DNA from 4 places in the Streptomyces sp. R35 genome. Region 1 is predicted to be linked to each of the others. Evidence: riboswitches for the same ligand, from Rfam matches in the RefSeq annotation. Region 1 holds a riboswitch; each other region holds the start of a gene.

Region 1 (4,204 bases):
GCCGGGCAACGGGCACCCACCTGCGAAAAGGTGACGGTCCCTCAACTCCGTGATCTTCACGTGATCTGCGCTGCATCGACTTGTGACAAGCGTTCGAGTGCGGATACGTTCGATCACCAACGCGGCCCGCCTATCGCAGTGGCCGCTGTTGTCACCTGCTGTCACGCGAAAGGCTTCTGCATGCTCTCCGGGAACGGCCGTCATCGTCGCCCGCGTCAGGCCCCGGCCCTCATCGTTGCCGCAGGGGTGACCGGATCGGCGATCGCGATCCCGCTGCTCGGCGCCACCAGTGCGAGCGCGGCCGACGGCACCACCTGGGACCGGGTCGCGGAGTGCGAGAGCGCGGGATCGTGGAGCGCGAACGACGGGAACGGGTACTACGGCGGGCTGCAGTTGACCCAGGAGAACTGGGAGGCGTACGGCGGCACCCGGTACGCCCCGAGCGCAGACCAGGCCAGCCGCTCGCAGCAGATAGCCATCGCCGAGAAGATCCTCGACGACAAGGGCCTCGCCGCCTGGCCCACCTGCGGACCGCTCTCCGGGCTCAGCAAGAACTCGGGCTCCGTCGAGGTCGACACGGGCGTGGCGGACGACTCGTCGAGTTCCTCCGGATCCTCAGGCTCCTCCGGCTCGTCCGATTCCTCCAGCTCATCGGACTCGTCCGGTTTGTCGGACTCGTCTTCATCGTCCAGTTCGTCTGAATCCTCCGATTCATCCTCTTCTTCATCCTCATCCTCCGGCTCCTCCTCGGGTGCGGCCGAGAACACGACGAAGTCCGACACCTCCTCCGGCGACAGTGATTCTCAGGATTCCGACAGCTCGGACACAGATACGGCGAAGAGTGACGACCCGGACAAGTCCGGGCAGAACGGCGACTCTTCGAGTACGTCCGACAGCGCGACGACCGGTGCCGGACGTCACCGTGGTGACACCGCCGATGAGGGTGTGACGGAGGGCGCCACCGACGGCCGTACGGACAGCGCTTCCGGGCGGCATGCCTCGCGTGGGTCCAGCGCCTCGCGCGACGCCGTCGACGGCTCGTACGTCGTCCGCACCGGAGACAGTCTCTGGACGATCGCCGATGCCTTTGACCTCGAAGGCGGATGGGCCGAGCTGTACGCCGAGAACAAGAAGGCGATCGGCACCGATCCTGACCTCATCGTGCCCGGTCAGAGCCTTGCAGTTGGTGCTGAATCGGGCGAAAAGTAGCGGGAGTTCGCGTCACGGTTCGCTGTGGAATGTCCGGTTTGGTGAGAGTGAGACATGAGTCTCAGAAGCCCTGATCGTCTTTGAAATTCCGGGGATCGACTGCTTACGGTCGTGACCGCTCGCCACAGCGGGCCCCGACGGTTGCAACGCCGAATCCTGCCAACGGCCGTACGGGAACAGTCGTCGCGTCAAGCGCCGTAGGCAGGAGCGGGGGACCCAAGGTAAGCGCCGCGCCCGGTAGTTCACCGGGAGTGGCTTGGGGTGAAGCCGTACGTCCGACGTCGTGAAGACGGAGGCCGTGCGACCGGGCACTCACCCGCCCGAACCCGACAGCTCACCTCGCAGGCGTCGGTGAGGGGATCTCTCCATGCTGTTTTCCAGCAAGGGCAAGCACCGCCGCCCGTCCAAGGCCGTCCGTGTCGCCACGCTCGCCGGCGTCACCGGTGTCGCCATCGCCGCCCCGCTGATGGCGGCCGGCAATGCCTCCGCCGCGACCGCGTCCGAGTGGGACACCGTCGCCCAGTGCGAGTCCGGCGGCAACTGGTCCATCAACACCGGCAACGGCTACTACGGCGGCCTGCAGTTCTCGGCCTCCACCTGGGCCGCGTACGGCGGCACCGCCTACGCCTCCACCGCCAACCTGGCGTCCAAGTCGGAGCAGATCACCATCGGTGAGAAGGTCCTCGCCGCGCAGGGCAAGGGTGCCTGGCCGACCTGTGGCACGGGCCTGTCCGGCGCCGCGTACACCGGTGGGACGACCTCCAGCGCCTCGACCACCCCGTCGAGCACCGCCACCTCCACCACCCGGACGACGGAGCAGCCCGCCTCCCGTTCCGTGGAGCGCCCGGCCGCCACGAAGACCGTCACCACCCAGACCGGCAAGAAGGTCAAGAAGGGTGACGGCGAGTACAAGGTCGTCAAGGGTGACTCGCTCAGCTCGATCGCCGAGAAGAAGCACGTCAAGGGTGGCTGGCAGAAGCTGTTCAAGCTGAACAAGGACATCATCGACGACGCCGACTTCATCTACCCGGGTCAGCAGCTGCACCTCAGCTGACGACGGCTCGCGGCCGAGAGCCGGCAACGGCTCGCGGCTGACGCCCGATGACGGCTTACGGCGGAAAGCTGACAACGGGCTCGCAGCTGAACCACAGCCCTCCCCTATACACGGTCTCCATACTGGAGGCCTCGTGAGGGTCCCCCCGTCCCCACGGGCTCCCCGCTCCGGTGCGTCTTCCCCCGTACGCACCGGGGCGGGGCTTTTTCATGTGGGGTGGGTTTCCTGTACCGGGTGTACCGCGTGTACCGGGTGTACCGGGTGTACCGGGCAGGTTTTTGTTCCGTTCGGAAACAATTTACTCTCGGTTCTGCCCAAGGGGTGGGTGACCGGCTGGCCGATCCCCCCGAGGCGGTTAGGCTCATGTCGCGAAGCCCATCACAGGCATCGCGTACCCGCGTCACATCCCAGAAGGAGATGCTCGTGCCGTCCATCGACGTCGTCGTAGCCCGGGAAATCCTCGACTCGCGAGGGAACCCCACCGTCGAGGTCGAGGTCGGCCTCGATGACGGCAGCACAGGTCGTGCCGCCGTCCCGTCCGGCGCCTCCACCGGTGCCTTCGAGGCCATCGAGCTTCGCGACGGTGACCCCAACCGCTACCAGGGCAAGGGTGTCGAGAAGGCCGTCCTCGCCGTCATCGAGCAGATCGGCCCGGAGCTCGTCGGTTACGACGCCACCGAGCAGCGCCTGATCGACCAGGCGATGTTCGACCTGGACGCCACCGACAACAAGGGCTCGCTCGGCGCCAACGCCATCCTCGGCGTCTCCCTCGCCGTCGCGCACGCCGCCTCCGAGGCGTCCGACCTCCCGCTCTTCCGCTACCTGGGCGGCCCGAACGCGCACCTGCTGCCCGTTCCGATGATGAACATCCTGAACGGCGGCTCGCACGCCGACTCGAACGTGGACATCCAGGAGTTCATGATCGCCCCGATCGGCGCGGAGTCCTTCTCCGAGGCGCTGCGCTGGGGCGCCGAGGTCTACCACACCCTCAAGAAGGTGCTGAAGACCAAGGGTCTGTCCACCGGCCTGGGCGACGAGGGCGGCTTCGCCCCGAACCTGGAGTCCAACCGCGCCGCGCTCGACCTCATCGTCGAGGCCATCAAGCAGGCCGGTTACGTCCCCGGTGAGCAGATCGCGCTCGCGCTCGACGTCGCCGCGTCCGAGTTCTACAAGGACGGCAAGTACGAGTTCGAGGGCAAGTCCCGCTCGGCCGCCGAGATGACCGAGTACTACGAGGAGCTCGTCTCCGCGTACCCGCTCGTCTCCATCGAGGACCCGCTGTTCGAGGACGACTGGGCCGGCTGGAAGGTCATCACCGACAAGCTGGGCGACAAGGTCCAGATCGTCGGCGACGACCTCTTCGTCACCAACCCGGAGCGCCTGGCCCGCGGTATCGAGGAGGGCTCCGCGAACGCCCTGCTCGTCAAGGTGAACCAGATCGGCTCGCTGACCGAGACCCTGGACGCCGTAGAGATGGCCCAGCGCAACGGCTTCAAGTGCATGATGTCCCACCGCTCCGGCGAGACCGAGGACGTCACCATCGCCGACCTCGCCGTCGCGGTGAACTGCGGCCAGATCAAGACCGGTGCCCCGGCCCGCTCGGACCGCGTCGCCAAGTACAACCAGCTGCTGCGCATCGAGGAGATCCTCGACGACGCGGCGGTGTACGCCGGCCGCAGCGCCTTCCCGCGCTTCAAGGGCTGAGGCGTGGCCTCGTAGGAAGCGTCGTACGTACGTCCCCGTACTCGGTCCCGTACCGTGTGCGGGGACGTACGCACGTGATGGGTTTGTACCGGGGAGGCGGGACTCATGGCCGTGAAGGACCGGGACCGGTTCTCCACCGCGACCAGGCTGAAGCTGCTCGGCGAGCAGACGGCGGCCCGGGTCTACCGCTCCCAGACCAAGCGGCAGGCCCGCCGCTCCCGGCTGACCGGCCGGGCA
Region 2 (4,204 bases), 3.5 Mb from region 1:
CTTGTTAATGCCGCAGGCCCGTCATGTTTACGGGATGTTGCGAAGTCCTCACACGTTCCGGACGATCTCCGCCGCCGGGAAACCGGAGCCGGTGCGCGGCCGAGGCGCGCTCGGTATGCAGGGCCGTGATCGCCCTGGCCCGCTCGCTGTCGCCGCGCGCGACCGCGTCCACGATGCCGCCGTGCTCCGCCCAGGACTCCGCGGGGTTGGCCGGCGCCTCCACCGCGTACATCCAGGCGATCTTGTGCCGCAGCTGGCCGAGCGTGGAGGTCAGCGCGGGGCTTCCGGAGGCCTGCGCGAGGGTCTCGTGGAACCAGCCGCCCAGCGAGCGCAGATCCTCGCTGTGGCCCCTCCTGGCCCGCTCCTGACCCAGCCTGACCAGGCCTCGGAGCACCTTGAGGTGGGCCTCGGTACGGCGCTGCGCGGCCCGTGCGGCACCCAGCGGCTCAAGGAGCATGCGCATCTCGAGCAGGTCGGAGGCCTCCAGCTCGGTGGGCTCCGCGACGCACGCACCCGCGTGCCGCCGGGTCACGACGAAGCCCTCGGCCTCCAGCGTGCGCAGCGCCTCGCGCACCGGGACGCGCGAGACGCCATAGCGACGCGCGAGCAGTTCCTCGGTGAGCCGGCTCCCTCGCTCGTAGACACCCGCGACGATGTCGTCACGGATCGCCGTGCATACCGAGTGCGCCGGAATACGCATGACCGGACCTCCGCTTTAATCCCCGCGAAACGCCATCGATTGACGCTTGTTCAGTGACTCTATTGCAGGGAGCCGGAATTTCCGATGGCAGACCGAAATCCAGGGATATTTTTTGGACAGACGGCCGTGCGAAACGACGATGCCCCGGCTCGGCGGGCCGGGGCATCGGAAGTGGTGGAGATCTGATGAAGCGGTCGTCAGACGTTCACGCCGCCGAACGTCAGACGTTCACGCCGTGCGAGCGAAGGTACGCGACGGGGTCGATGTCCGAGCCGTACTCCGCGGTCGTACGGGCCTCGAAGTGGAGGTGCGGCCCGGTGGTGTTGCCGGTGGCCCCGGAGAGGCCTATCTGCTGACCCGGGGTGACCGTCTGGCCCACGGAGACGCCGATCGACGACAGGTGGCCGTACATCGTGTACGTGCCGTCGTGCATCTTGATGACGACCTGGTTGCCGTAGGCGCCGCCCCAGCCGGCGGTGACGACCGTGCCGGAGCCCACGGAGTGCACCGAGGTGCCGGACGCGGCGTGGAAGTCGACGCCGGTGTGGCTGCCGGAGGACCAGAGGCTGCCGCCGGCCTTGTAGCCGGTGGAGATGTACGAGCCGGTGATCGGCACGACGAAGGTGTTGAGGCGCTTGCGCTCGGCGGCGCGGGCGGCGCGCTCCTTGGCCTCGCGCTCCTTCTTCGCCTCCTCCGCGGCCTGCTTACGGGCGGCCTGCTCGGCAGCCTTCTTCGCGGCGGCCTCGTCGGCGGCGCGCTGCTGGGCCGCGGCCTGGGCGTCGATCTTCTCGGCGAGGGAGTCGCCGATGGTGATGACGGGGGTGAGCCCGGTCTGCTCGACGGAGGACTCCGCGGCGAGCGCGGGGGCGGCCAGGGTTCCGATCACACCGGTGGTGGCGAGCGCCGCGACGCCGACGGCGTTCGTGGTCGTGCGCTGCACGCGGCTCGGGCGACGGTGCTTCCCTGTGCCACAGGTGAACGCCATGTAGGGGCTGATCCTTTCCTTCCTTCTCGCCTACCGGGTTAGCTGACGGGTTCGGAGCAGGAAGGTCTCCTACGGACCCCCTCCTGGGAGGGCGTCCGATTCACCCCAGGGACTACGTGTGGGTCCCCGGCTCCCCTGGCTCGCGCCGTACGGGGACTCGGCGATGACTGTCCGGTGCCGCGGGCGCGGCGCACTGCCTGACGAACAGCCGCACCGACGCTAATCGGGACATCTTTCAATCGACAAACGGATCACGGCTTTTGTAGCGCATGCCACAGGGCAGACAGGCAACCTCCCTACCAATACGGACATCTTGGGGATGAAGTCCGGACAAAAGAAGACCCAGGTGACTCTTCAGTCACCTGGGTCCTCAGGGAGTGGCTCTGTTCCGCTCTGCTCTACTCGGCCCGGACGACAGTCACTTCACCGATTCCGAGGGCTGTGACGGGCTCCTCGATCTGCGCGGCGTCGCCCACCAGGACGGTCACCAGACGGTCCACCGGGAAGGCGTTCACGGCGGCCGCGGTGGCCTCCACGGTGCCGGTCGCGGCGAGCTGCTGATACAGCGTCGCCTGGTAGTCGTCCGGCAGGTACTGCTCGACCTGGTCGGCGAGCGTGCTCGCGACGGCTGCCGCGGTCTCGAACTTGAGGGGCGCCACGCCCACCAGGTTCTGCACGGCGACATCGCGCTCGGCGTCCGTCAGGCCCTCGGCGGCGAGGGTGCGCAGCACCTTCCACAGGTCGTCGAGCGCCGGACCGGTGTTCGGGGTGTCCACGGAGCCGCTGATGGCGAGCATCGCGACGCCCGTGCCGTCCGGCGCGGCGCGCAGCACCTGGCCGAACGCCCGCACACCGTAGGTGTATCCCTTTTCCTCGCGCAGGACACGGTCCAGGCGCGAGGTGAGGGTGCCGCCGAGGCAGTACGTGCCGAGCACCTGGGCGGGCCACACGCGGTCGTGCCGGTCGGCGCCGACACGGCCGATGAGCAGCTGTGTCTGGACGGCACCGGGCCGGTCCACGATGATCACGCGGCCGGTGTCGTCGGCGGTCACCGGCGGCACGGGACGCGGCTCGGCGGACGAGCCGGTCCAGGAGCCGAGCGTGTCGGCGAGCAGCGCGTCGAGGTCGACACCGGTGAGGTCACCGACGATGACCGCGGTGCCCGTCGCGGGGCGAACATGCTTCTCGTAGAAGGCCCGTACGGCCGCCGAGTCGATCTTCTGGACGGTCTCCTCGGTGCCCTGGCGCGGGCGCGACATGCGCGCCGTCGCCGGGAACAACTCCTTGGAGAGCTCCTTGGCGGCGCGGCGGGCCGGGTTGGCCGCCTCGTGCGGGATCTCGTCCAGGCGGTTGCGGACCAGTCGCTCCACCTCGCTGTCCGCGAACGCCGGTGCCCTCAGGGCGTCGGCGAGCAGACCGAGCGCCTTGGGGAGGCGCGAGACGGGGACTTCGAGGGACAGGCGTACGCCGGGGTGGTCGGCGTGTGCGTCGAGGGTGGCGCCGCAGCGCTCCAGCTCGGCGGCGAACTCCTCGGCGGAGTGCTTGTCGGTGCCCTCGGAGAACGAGCGCGCCATGATCGTGGCGATGCCGTCGAGGCCCGCGGGTTCGGCCTCCAGCGGCGCGGCGAGGATCACCTCGACGGCGACGACCTGCTGGCCGGGGCGGTGGCAGCGCAGGACGGTCAGACCGTTGTCGAGCGTGCCGCGCTCGGGCGACGGGAAGGCCCACGGCCTGGCCTCGCCGGCCTGGGGCTGCGGGTGGAAGTCCATGGTGGCGAGCTCGGTCACTTCGCCGCCTCCTCGTCGGTGTCTTCAGCGGCGTCGGTGTCTTCGGCGGTTTCGGGGGCGGTGGGTTCGTAGACGAGCACCGCGCGGTTGTCGGGGCGCAGGCGGGCCTTGGCGACCTCCTGGACCTCCTCGGCGGTGACGTCGAGGACGCGCTGCACGGCGGTCAGGGCGAGCTGCGGGTCACCGAACAGGACGGCGAACCGGCACAGTTCGTCGGCACGGCCCGCGACCGTGCCGAGCCGGTCCAGCCACTCGCGCTCCAACTGGGCCTGGGCGCGTTCCATTTCCTCGGCCGTGGGGCCCTCCTCGGCGAACCGGGCGAGCTCCTCGTCGACGGCGGCCTCGATGACCGGGACCTCGACATCGCCGGACGTCTTCACGTCCAGCCACCCCAGGGAGGGCGCTCCGGCCAGGCGCAGCAGGCCGAACCCGGCCGCGACGGCGGTGCGGTCGCGGCGTACGAGCCGGTTGTAGAGCCGGGAGGACTCGCCGCCGCCGAGGACGGTGAGCGCCACGTCGGCCGCGTCGGACGCGCGCGTGCCGTCCTCCGGGAGCCGGTAGGCGGCCATCAGGGCGCGCGCCGGGACCTCTTCCTCGACGACCTCGCGCAGCTGCTCGCCCATGATGTCGGGCAGCGAGCCGTCACGCGGGGCGGGCTTGCCGTCGTGCCCGGGGATGGAGCCGAAGTACTTCTCGACCCAGGCGAGCGTCTGCCCCGGGTCGATGTCGCCG
Region 3 (4,204 bases), 5.3 Mb from region 1:
GGTGTACGGATGCGCGCTCGGCTGGTCCGGCTCGTGGCGGATCGCCGTGGCCCAGCTCCCCGACGCGCGCGTACAGATCTCCGGCGGCGCCGGATACGACGACTCCGGGCTGCTGCGGCTGGAGCCGGGGGAGTCGTTCACCACTCCCGTCTTCGCCGGCCTGTGGAGCGACGCCGGCTTCGGCGGGGCGAGCCGGGCCTGGCACGCCTACCAGCGCGCGTACGTCATCCCGGACGCGGACCAGGACCGGCCGGTGCTGTTCAACTCCTGGGAGGCCACCACCTTCGACATCTCCGAGGACCAGCAGGGGGTACTGGCACGGCGGGCCGCGGCGATGGGGGTCGAGCTGTTCGTGGTCGACGACGGCTGGTTCGGGACGCGGACCAGCGATCGCGCGGGGCTCGGCGACTGGACCCCCAACCCGGACCGCTTCCCGGCGGGGCTCAAGCCGCTCGGCGACTACGTGCACGCGCTCGGGATGCAGTTCGGTATCTGGGTCGAGCCGGAGATGGTCAATCCGGACAGTGAGCTGTATCGCGCCCACCCGGACTGGGTGCAGTTCCAGCCGGGGCGAACCAGGACGGAGTACCGCAATCAGCTCGTACTGAACCTCGCCCGCCCGGACGTCCAGGAGTACCTGTGGGGGCAGCTCGACGGCCTGCTCTCCAGTGCGCCGATCGACTATGTGAAGTGGGACTTCAACCGTTGCTTCACGGACGCCGGGTGGCCCGGTGAGCGCTACCCGCAGAAGCTGTGGGTCGAGCACGTGGAGGCCCTGTACGCCCTTCTCGACCGGTTGCGGGCCGCGCACCCCTCGGTCGCCTTCGAGTCGTGCTCGGGCGGTGGCGGCCGCATCGACCTCGGCGTCATGGCGCGTACGGACCAGGTGTGGACTTCCGACAACACCGACCCGCTCGACCGGCTCGCCATCCAGCACGGCTTCGGTCAGATCCACCCGGCCCGGATCATGGCCGCCTGGGTTACGGACAGCCCGAACACGCAGCTCAACGGGCGGGTCAGCTCGCTGCGCTTCCGCTTTGTGAGCGCCATGGCCGGGGTGCTCGGCGTCGGCGGAGACCTGGCCGAGTGGAGCGAGGAGGAGCTTGCCGAGGCGCGGGGCTGGGTGGATCTCTACAAGGAGATCCGGCCCGTCGTCCAGCGCGGCGACCTCTACCGGTTGCGGCCCCCGGAGGGCGGGCTGAGTGCGGTGCAGTACGTCCACGGCGATGAGACCGTCGTCCTCGCCTGGCTCCAGGCCCAGCGGTACGGCGAGCCGGTCGCCCCGCTGCGGCTGCGCGGGCTCGACCCGACACAAGCGTATGAGTGCCGTGAAACGGGCGAAGTGCACCGGGGTGCGGTGCTGCTGCATCACGGGGTGCGGACGGGGCTGCGCGGGGATCTCGATGCGGTAGTTATCCGACTGCGTCGTATGTGACTGTTCTGTCCGAATTGGCGGCTTCATTCCAACTGGCCCTGGAATAAAGCATCGTGGGACGAGGTGCGTGAGCAGCGTCATATTCGTGACGATGCGTTGCGACCCCTATTTCGCAACATGCCCGAATTCCCGGGCGGATTGAGGGGCCGGAAAGATCGTCGATCCACGGAGGGTGACCGGAATTCCGGCGTGGATCAAGAAGGGCGGACGCGCAGAAAAGGCACATGGTTGTCGCCGCGCTCTCATCTCGCCTACGTTCGGCCCCAATCCGGACGGACGCCCAATCCTGCCGCCGCCCGGAATCCGCACACTCACCCGCACACGGCAGGAGCGGGGGACCCACAGGTTCCGTGCCTGTTCCGGTCTCCGGAACGGCTAGGGGTACAGCCGCGCACCAGCGCGGCCGGGCATCTCCAGCCCGCACCCGACAGCTCACCCCGCAGGCGCCGGAGAGGAACTCGTCATGCCCGCGAAGGGTAAGCACCGCCGTCCCAAGTCCCAGCGTTTCACCCGCTCGATCGCCGTGGCCGGAACCGGCGGCGCCGCGCTCGCGCTGCCTCTGATGGGGGCCACCGGCGCCCATGCCGCGACCCCGACGGCCACCGTCGCGAAGACCGCCACCGCCGCTCCCGCGGCCGCCAAGAAGGCGGCCGGGACGAAGACCTACGCGGTGAAGGCCGGCGACTCGCTCTCGAAGATCGCCGACGAGCAGAACGTCAGCGGCGGCTGGAAGAAGCTCTACTCCGACAACCGCTCGGCCGTCGGCAGCGACCCGACGCTGATCCGCCCCGGCCTGAAGCTGACGATCGGCAAGAAGGCCGCGTCAGGCAGCGCCACCCAGTCGTCCGCCAAGACGACGCCTTCGTCGACCAAGTCGGCCGCCACCGCCGCCGCCTCCACCAGCAGCAGTTCCGGCTACACCCTGCCGGTCGAGGGCGCCACCGTCGGCACCGGTTACAAGGTGGCGGGCAGCATGTGGTCCAGCGGCTACCACACCGGCGTGGACTTCGTGGTCCCGACCGGCACCACGATCAAGGCCATCGCCGCGGGCACCGTCGTCTCGGCCGGCTGGGGTGGCGCGTACGGCAACCAGGTCGTCATCCAGCACGCCGACGGCCAGTACTCCCAGTACGCCCACATGTCCGCCCTCTCCGTCTCGGCGGGCCAGACGGTGACCGCGGGCCAGCAGATCGGCCTCTCCGGCGCGACCGGCAACGTCACCGGACCGCACCTGCACTTCGAGATCCGCACCACCCCGAACTACGGCTCGGACGTGGACCCGGTCGCGTACCTGCGCTCGCACGGTATCGCCGTCGGCTGACGCCTTCCCCTGCCCCCCAAGGCAGACCACGTGCCCCCAGGGCACGACTCCCTGCTCCCCACGGCAGACTCCGTGCCCCCAAGGCGCGACTCCCTGCTCCCCACAGCAGGACTTCCTGCTCCCCAAGGCAGGACAGCAGCCAAAGGCCGGACCCCACGATCCCCGGGGTTCGGCCTTTGGTCTTTCATGAGCGATTCATGATCGGCACATTGCGGTCCTGTGGCATGCCTGCACGAGGTATCGACAGGCGTGCGACAGTGGCCCCACAGTGATCTCCGCAAGCGCTTTCTATGCCTTCGGAGGTCCCCGTGCCCGGCGTCGACCGACGCACCGTCATCAAGGGCGCCGCAGCCGCGGCCGCCACCGCCCCGTTCTCCTGGGCGCTCTCCCGCAGTGCCGCCGCCGCGCCGTCGGCCGGGGGCGACACCGAACTGCACTGGCTGGAGGGCACGGCGCCCGGCACCCACGCGGGCGCCGTCTGGGGCGTGCCCTGGTCCCGCGGCACCTACCAGCCCGACCAGGCGTTCAGGCTGGCCACTGCCTCCGGTGACGAGGTGCCCGTGCAGAGCTGGGTCACCGGCCACTGGCCCGACGGCTCGGTGAAGTGGACCGCGCACGCCATCGCGCCGGGCGCGCCCAAGGCCGAGACGTACAAGCTCTCCGCGGGTACCCCGGCCGCTCCCTCGCAGCAGCTGAGAGTCACCCGCTCCGGCGGCCGGATCGAGGTGTCGACCGGTGTCATCACGGTGGCCTTCGGCGCGAAGGGCTCCGGCACCGTCGTACGCAGTGTCAGACGCGGCTCGGCCGAGATCGCCCGGGACGGACGGCTGGTCGCCCTGCGCCAGGGTTCGCTGCGCGACGGCGTCGCGGCGGAGGACTTCACCGGCCGGATCGAGAAGACCGAGGTCGAGCAGGACGGGCCGGTCCGCGCGGTCGTCCGGGTCGAGGGCAGGCATCGGCGCGGCGGCCGGGGCTGGCTGCCCTTCGTGCTGCGCTTCTCCTTCCACGCAGGCGCCGAGTCCTTCCGGCTGGTGCACTCCTTCGTCTGGGACGGCGAGCAGGAGCCGGGCAAGGCGGACGGCGACTTCCTGCGAGGCCTCGGTGTCCGCTTCTCCGTGCCGCTGAGCGACCAGCCGTACGACCGCCACGTCCGCCTCGCCGACTCCGGCGGGGGTCTCTTCAGCGAGGCGGTCCAGGGCGTCACGGGACTGCGCAGGGATCCCGGCGAGGCGGTGCGCACCGCGCAGATCGCCGGCGAGAAGCTGCCCGACACTTCGACCTGGGACAGCCGCGTGTCGAGCCGCCTCGCGTACATCCCGCGGTGGGGCGACTTCACGCTCACCCAGCCCACGGCCGACGGCTATGTGATCCGCAAGCGCACCAAGGACGGACACGGCTGGATCCAGGCCGCGGCCGGACGGCGGGCCGGTGGCTTCGGCTACGTCGGC
Region 4 (4,204 bases), 2.9 Mb from region 1:
GGCATCTCGCGGCTGAGGCTGACCGCCCGCGCGGACCTCACCGACGCGCAGATCGAGCACGCCGTACGCGTGATCAGCCAGCAGCGGTGAGTGTGGCGGCGGTCAGCTCAGTCCGGCGATGAATCCCTCCCAGGCGGCAGGGGCGAAGAGCAGGGCGGGTCCCGCCGTGTTCTTGGAATCGCGCACGGCCACCAGTTCGGCCCAGGGTCCCGGGCCGGGGCGTGCTGTCTCGACGCAGTTGTTCATTCCCGTGCTGCGGCTGCTGCGCAGCCATCGCACGTCGTGCAGCGAAGTACTGGATGGTACGTACCGAGGCAGTGCAGACATGGGGGTGCCTCCTTACGCGCCGTCACCTATCCCGGCGATGTAGTCCAACGAGTCCTCGGGCGAAAGGGCGTGGAACTGAAGGGCGTTGAAAGCTTCGCTGTAGGCCTGCAGGTCTTCTTTCCGTTCGAGGTAGAGGCTACTCGTCAAGTGGTCGAGAACAACCACATCCAGATCAGTTGTGTTCGGAAATGAGAAGATAACGAAAGGCCCTGTGACTCCGATGTGTGCTCCGGCGGCGAACGGCAGGACCTGAAGCCGCACTTGAGGCAGGGCGGCGGCCTCTCGCAGACGCTCCAGCTGCCGTGCCATGACCTCCGGTCCGCCGACCTCACGCCGTAACACCGCTTCGTCCAGAACGGCGCTCAGTTCCAGCGGTGGATTCGAACGCAGCACGTCCTGGCGGGCGAGGCGCACCTCGACGAGCGCGTCCAGCTTGTCGTCCTCCAGCCCGTCCACGGCGGCCCGCGTCACCGCCCGGGCGTACTCGGGCGTCTGCAGCAGCCCCGGCACGACGGAGGTCTCCAGCGTGCGCATCCCGCTGGCCTGCGACTCCAGGCTGATGAAGTCGCGGTACGTCGACGGCAGCACCCCGCGATAGGCGTGCCACCAGTGGTGCCGCCCGTTGCCCTCGGAGCCCGCCAGCACGACCAGGAGATCTCGTAAGTCGGGGTCCTCGACGGCGTACGCGTCCAGCAGCCGTGCTACGTCCGAGGGCTTCACCCCGCTGGTGCCGGTCTCGATCCGGCTCACTTTCGACTGGTGCCAGCCCAAGCGGCGGGCCGCCTCACCACTGGTGAGGCCCGCATCGGCGCGCAGCGCGCGCAGTTCGGCACCGAGCTTGCGGCGGCGTACCGCGGGACCGTGCTGCATGGCCGTACTCCTTACTCCTTACGAGCCGCCCAAATACGGTCTGGGGTCGCAGAGTTCACCGCTTCGAGCGACAGATATATGCATATCTTGGTGGATCGCACCCGTGACCGGCCCGGTAATGGCAGTCTGGCGCGAAGCACCAGTCCGGGACCGTACTCGAACCATCCGCTCCGTGTCGGACTCCGGTCCCGTGGGAAAGGGACGACGTCGCCATGGCAGATCACCAGGAAGCATCCGTCACTCTGCCGAGCGATCCCGCCTCGGTTTCCGCGGCCCGGAAATTCGTCGCCGATGTGCTGGCCGAATGGGGCCTGCCGTGCGACTCCGAAGTCGCGGACACCGTACGCCTGATCGTGTCCGAACTAGCAACCAACGCCGTCCAGCACACTTTCGGGCAGTCGCCCACCTTCACGGTGGACGTCCGGCTCGACCGAGACGAACACCTGCGCCTCGGCGTCACCGACAGCCACCCGCGCTTTCCGAAACGGCTGCCCGCAGCCGTCCAACAGGACAACGGCCGCGGCATGGTGATCATCCGCTGGCTGACCGCGGAATGCGGCGGCAGACTCGCCGTCCGGCCCACCAGGGAAGGCGGCAAGACGGTTTCCATCGAACTGCCGTGGACGGCATCGGTCCAGCCGGTGGCGGCCGGGGGACCTCAAGAGCCGTAGGAGGCGGCTCAGTTGTCGTGTCCGTACGACTCCGCTCGACGTTCTGCCGGAACAGGGAACGGTGCAGCGCGGCGGAGGCCGTGAACAGGGCGGCGACCGGCATCGAGAGCAGCGGCGTGGTGACGTGGGCGGCGCGCCGCACGGTGTCGGGCGAGGGGAAGCGCTGGGTGAAGGCCAGGGGAAGCAGGAAGGCGAAGCGGATCCGCACCGCCGGTCTGGCTGAGGCGCGGCTCCTGGAGCAGCTCGCTGAAGTTGTGGCCGGCGCGTTCACGCCCCGAGGGGGTGACGGCGGTGTGCGCCGTCACCCCCTCGGGCGGGTCAGCTGACGCGGCCGTACCAGACGCTCTTCGTCCAGATCTTCTGGAGCTTCACGACCTCCCCGGTCTTCGGGGAGTGCCAGATCTTTCCCTTCCCGGCATAGATGCCGACGTGGTACACGCTCCGGCCCGAGTGGAAGAACACGAGGTCTCCGGCCTTGCGGTGCGTGGCGGAGACATGGTGCGTCTTGTTGTACTGCGCCGCGGCCGTACGAGGCAGCTCCTTGCCCGCCTTCTTGTACGAGTAGAGCGTGAACCCGGAGCAGTCGAAACGGCGCGGCCCCGTGGCGCCCCACTGGTACGGGGAGCCCTTCTTGGAAGCCGCGACCTGAAGTGCCTTCGTCGCAGGAGTGGCCGCCGCGGCGTCGGGCGCGACGCCCGGGACCACGAGGCTGCCGCCCACGGCGGCAATGGTGAGAGCCGAGGCCGTACCGGCCCTGGTCCACAGCGACGGGACACGATTGAGCGCAGTCATGCGCAACCCTTCGTCAGCCGCCTGTGAAGGATGACCTGTCGGATTCGGGCTGGCGAAGTAGCCCGGCCGCTTACGCGGCTTCACCCCAAGGACCGTCCGGATCTCTCCGGCGGCCCGTCGTGCTGGGTCCTCCACTCCTGCCGATGCACTTCTGTCGACCGGACATCCGGGCAGCGGCAGGACTCGGCGTCCGCCCGGACCGCCCCGCCGTTGTGGCGGGGGCTTGTCGTCGGAAGGGATCTTCACGCATGAGTGTCCGAAAAACCGAGTGGAACCGGTGATTTGTGGGGTTACTCACCACTCACCCGTTCGGGTGGACACCCCTCCGTTCGAGGGGGTGTTGAGGAAGCCGACCACGCCCGTACCTGCATTGGAACGTCTCGTTCCGCCTTTCCGCTACGCGCGTTGCGCAACTTCTCCGCGCTCCAGGAAGGAGCAGCGTCTACTCCATCGGGGGGTACACCATTTGGTCCGTTTGAAACCCGGGCCGGACGCTTCGCCGGCTCGGCGCGTGCCGCGGCCCGGGTGCGCCTGCGTCAACTGTGGGAGTCGGGCGGCAGGGTGACCCGGGCCGCCCGCCGCTCCCCGTCGAGGACGCGCAGGGCCTGTGCCAGGGTCGGCGCGTGCACCTCGCTCTCACCCCGCTGATGCATCAGCGTGAGGGCGTCACGCAGCGCCGTCGCCTTGCCGACCAGCGCCTGAGCGGCCCGCAGGCCGCGGTAGGTGTCCCCGGGGCGGGCCGGGTTGATGCGTCCGAGCAGATCGACCACGTCGAGGTAACGGTCGATCAACTCGGCCTCGGCGCGCGTCAGCGCGGGCAGCGGGGGCAGTTCGGGGACCATCGGGCGATCACCTCGCGCCGGGCGCGGTGCGCGAGGTCTTGCGGCTCGGGACGATCCGGTCGATCAGTCCGTACGCCAACGCCGCCGGCGCGTCCAGGATCTTGTCCCGCTCGATGTCCGCGGCGACTTGCTCCGGACTCTGCCCGGTGTGCCGTACGAGCATTTCCTCCAGCAGCTTCCGGGTGCGCACCAACTCCTCGGCCTGGATGGCCAGATCGCTCGCCTGACCCTGGATCGGCTCGGAGACCGACGGCTGGTGGATGAGCACACGGGCACCCGGCAGCGCGAACCGCTTGCCCGGCGTGCCCCCGGCCAGCAGCACGGCCGCGGCCGACGCCGCCTGCCCCAGGCAGATCGTCTCCACGTCGCACGTGACGAACTGCATCGTGTCGTAGACCGCCGACATCGCGCTGAACGAGCCGCCGGGGGAGTTGATGTACAGCGAGATGTCCCGGTCCGGTGCCAGGTACTCAAGGTGCATGAACTGCGCCATCACATCGTTCGCCGACGTGTCGTCGATCGGCGTCCCGAGGAACACGATCCGCTCTTCGAGCAGCTTCGAGTACGGATCCAGGGTCTGGTGCCCCGTGCTGGTCCGTTCCGTGAACGTGGGCAGGACATAGTGGGCGGACGGGCTGTGCATGGTGCGCGCCTCCTCGGATCGACGTCTGTAAAAAATGTACAGGACGTACGTTCGCGATG

What was found. A riboswitch is a leader RNA that binds a small molecule or an ion and turns the genes downstream of it on or off. The one in region 1 is predicted to bind cyclic di-AMP.
Positions count from the first base shown of each region.
Region 2: another riboswitch for cyclic di-AMP. It lies ahead of AB5J50_RS36790 (M23 family metallopeptidase); the one in region 1 lies ahead of AB5J50_RS21030 (transglycosylase family protein).
Region 3: another riboswitch for cyclic di-AMP. It lies ahead of AB5J50_RS44490 (LysM peptidoglycan-binding domain-containing M23 family metallopeptidase); the one in region 1 lies ahead of AB5J50_RS21030 (transglycosylase family protein).
Region 4: another riboswitch for cyclic di-AMP. It lies ahead of AB5J50_RS08240 (C40 family peptidase); the one in region 1 lies ahead of AB5J50_RS21030 (transglycosylase family protein).

Region 1 covers NZ_CP163440.1:4,607,782-4,611,985, reverse strand. Annotated here, with positions in the region: gene AB5J50_RS21035 (transglycosylase family protein) at 181-1,209, shown strand; cyclic di-AMP (ydaO/yuaA leader) riboswitch at 1,393-1,572, shown strand; gene AB5J50_RS21030 (transglycosylase family protein) at 1,577-2,263, shown strand; gene eno (phosphopyruvate hydratase) at 2,681-3,967, shown strand; gene AB5J50_RS21020 (septum formation initiator family protein) at 4,073-4,204, shown strand, end outside.
Region 2 covers NZ_CP163440.1:8,137,988-8,142,191, reverse strand. Annotated here, with positions in the region: gene AB5J50_RS36795 (GntR family transcriptional regulator) at 5-700, opposite strand; gene AB5J50_RS36790 (M23 family metallopeptidase) at 921-1,685, opposite strand; cyclic di-AMP (ydaO/yuaA leader) riboswitch at 1,698-1,858, opposite strand; gene AB5J50_RS36785 (pitrilysin family protein) at 2,084-3,472, opposite strand; gene AB5J50_RS36780 (M16 family metallopeptidase) at 3,469-4,204, opposite strand, start outside.
Region 3 covers NZ_CP163440.1:9,903,451-9,907,654, forward strand. Annotated here, with positions in the region: gene AB5J50_RS44485 (alpha-galactosidase) at 1-1,435, shown strand, start outside; cyclic di-AMP (ydaO/yuaA leader) riboswitch at 1,738-1,894, shown strand; gene AB5J50_RS44490 (LysM peptidoglycan-binding domain-containing M23 family metallopeptidase) at 1,899-2,756, shown strand; gene AB5J50_RS44495 (Tat pathway signal sequence domain protein) at 3,065-4,204, shown strand, end outside.
Region 4 covers NZ_CP163440.1:1,734,293-1,738,496, reverse strand. Annotated here, with positions in the region: gene AB5J50_RS08265 (8-amino-7-oxononanoate synthase) at 1-90, shown strand, start outside; gene AB5J50_RS08260 (DUF397 domain-containing protein) at 103-327, opposite strand; gene AB5J50_RS08255 (helix-turn-helix domain-containing protein) at 340-1,197, opposite strand; gene AB5J50_RS08250 (ATP-binding protein) at 1,410-1,868, shown strand; partial or broken gene AB5J50_RS08245 (DUF6328 family protein) at 1,903-2,173, opposite strand; gene AB5J50_RS08240 (C40 family peptidase) at 2,187-2,660, opposite strand; cyclic di-AMP (ydaO/yuaA leader) riboswitch at 2,664-2,849, opposite strand; gene AB5J50_RS08235 (hypothetical protein) at 3,197-3,502, opposite strand; gene AB5J50_RS08230 (ATP-dependent Clp protease proteolytic subunit) at 3,510-4,145, opposite strand.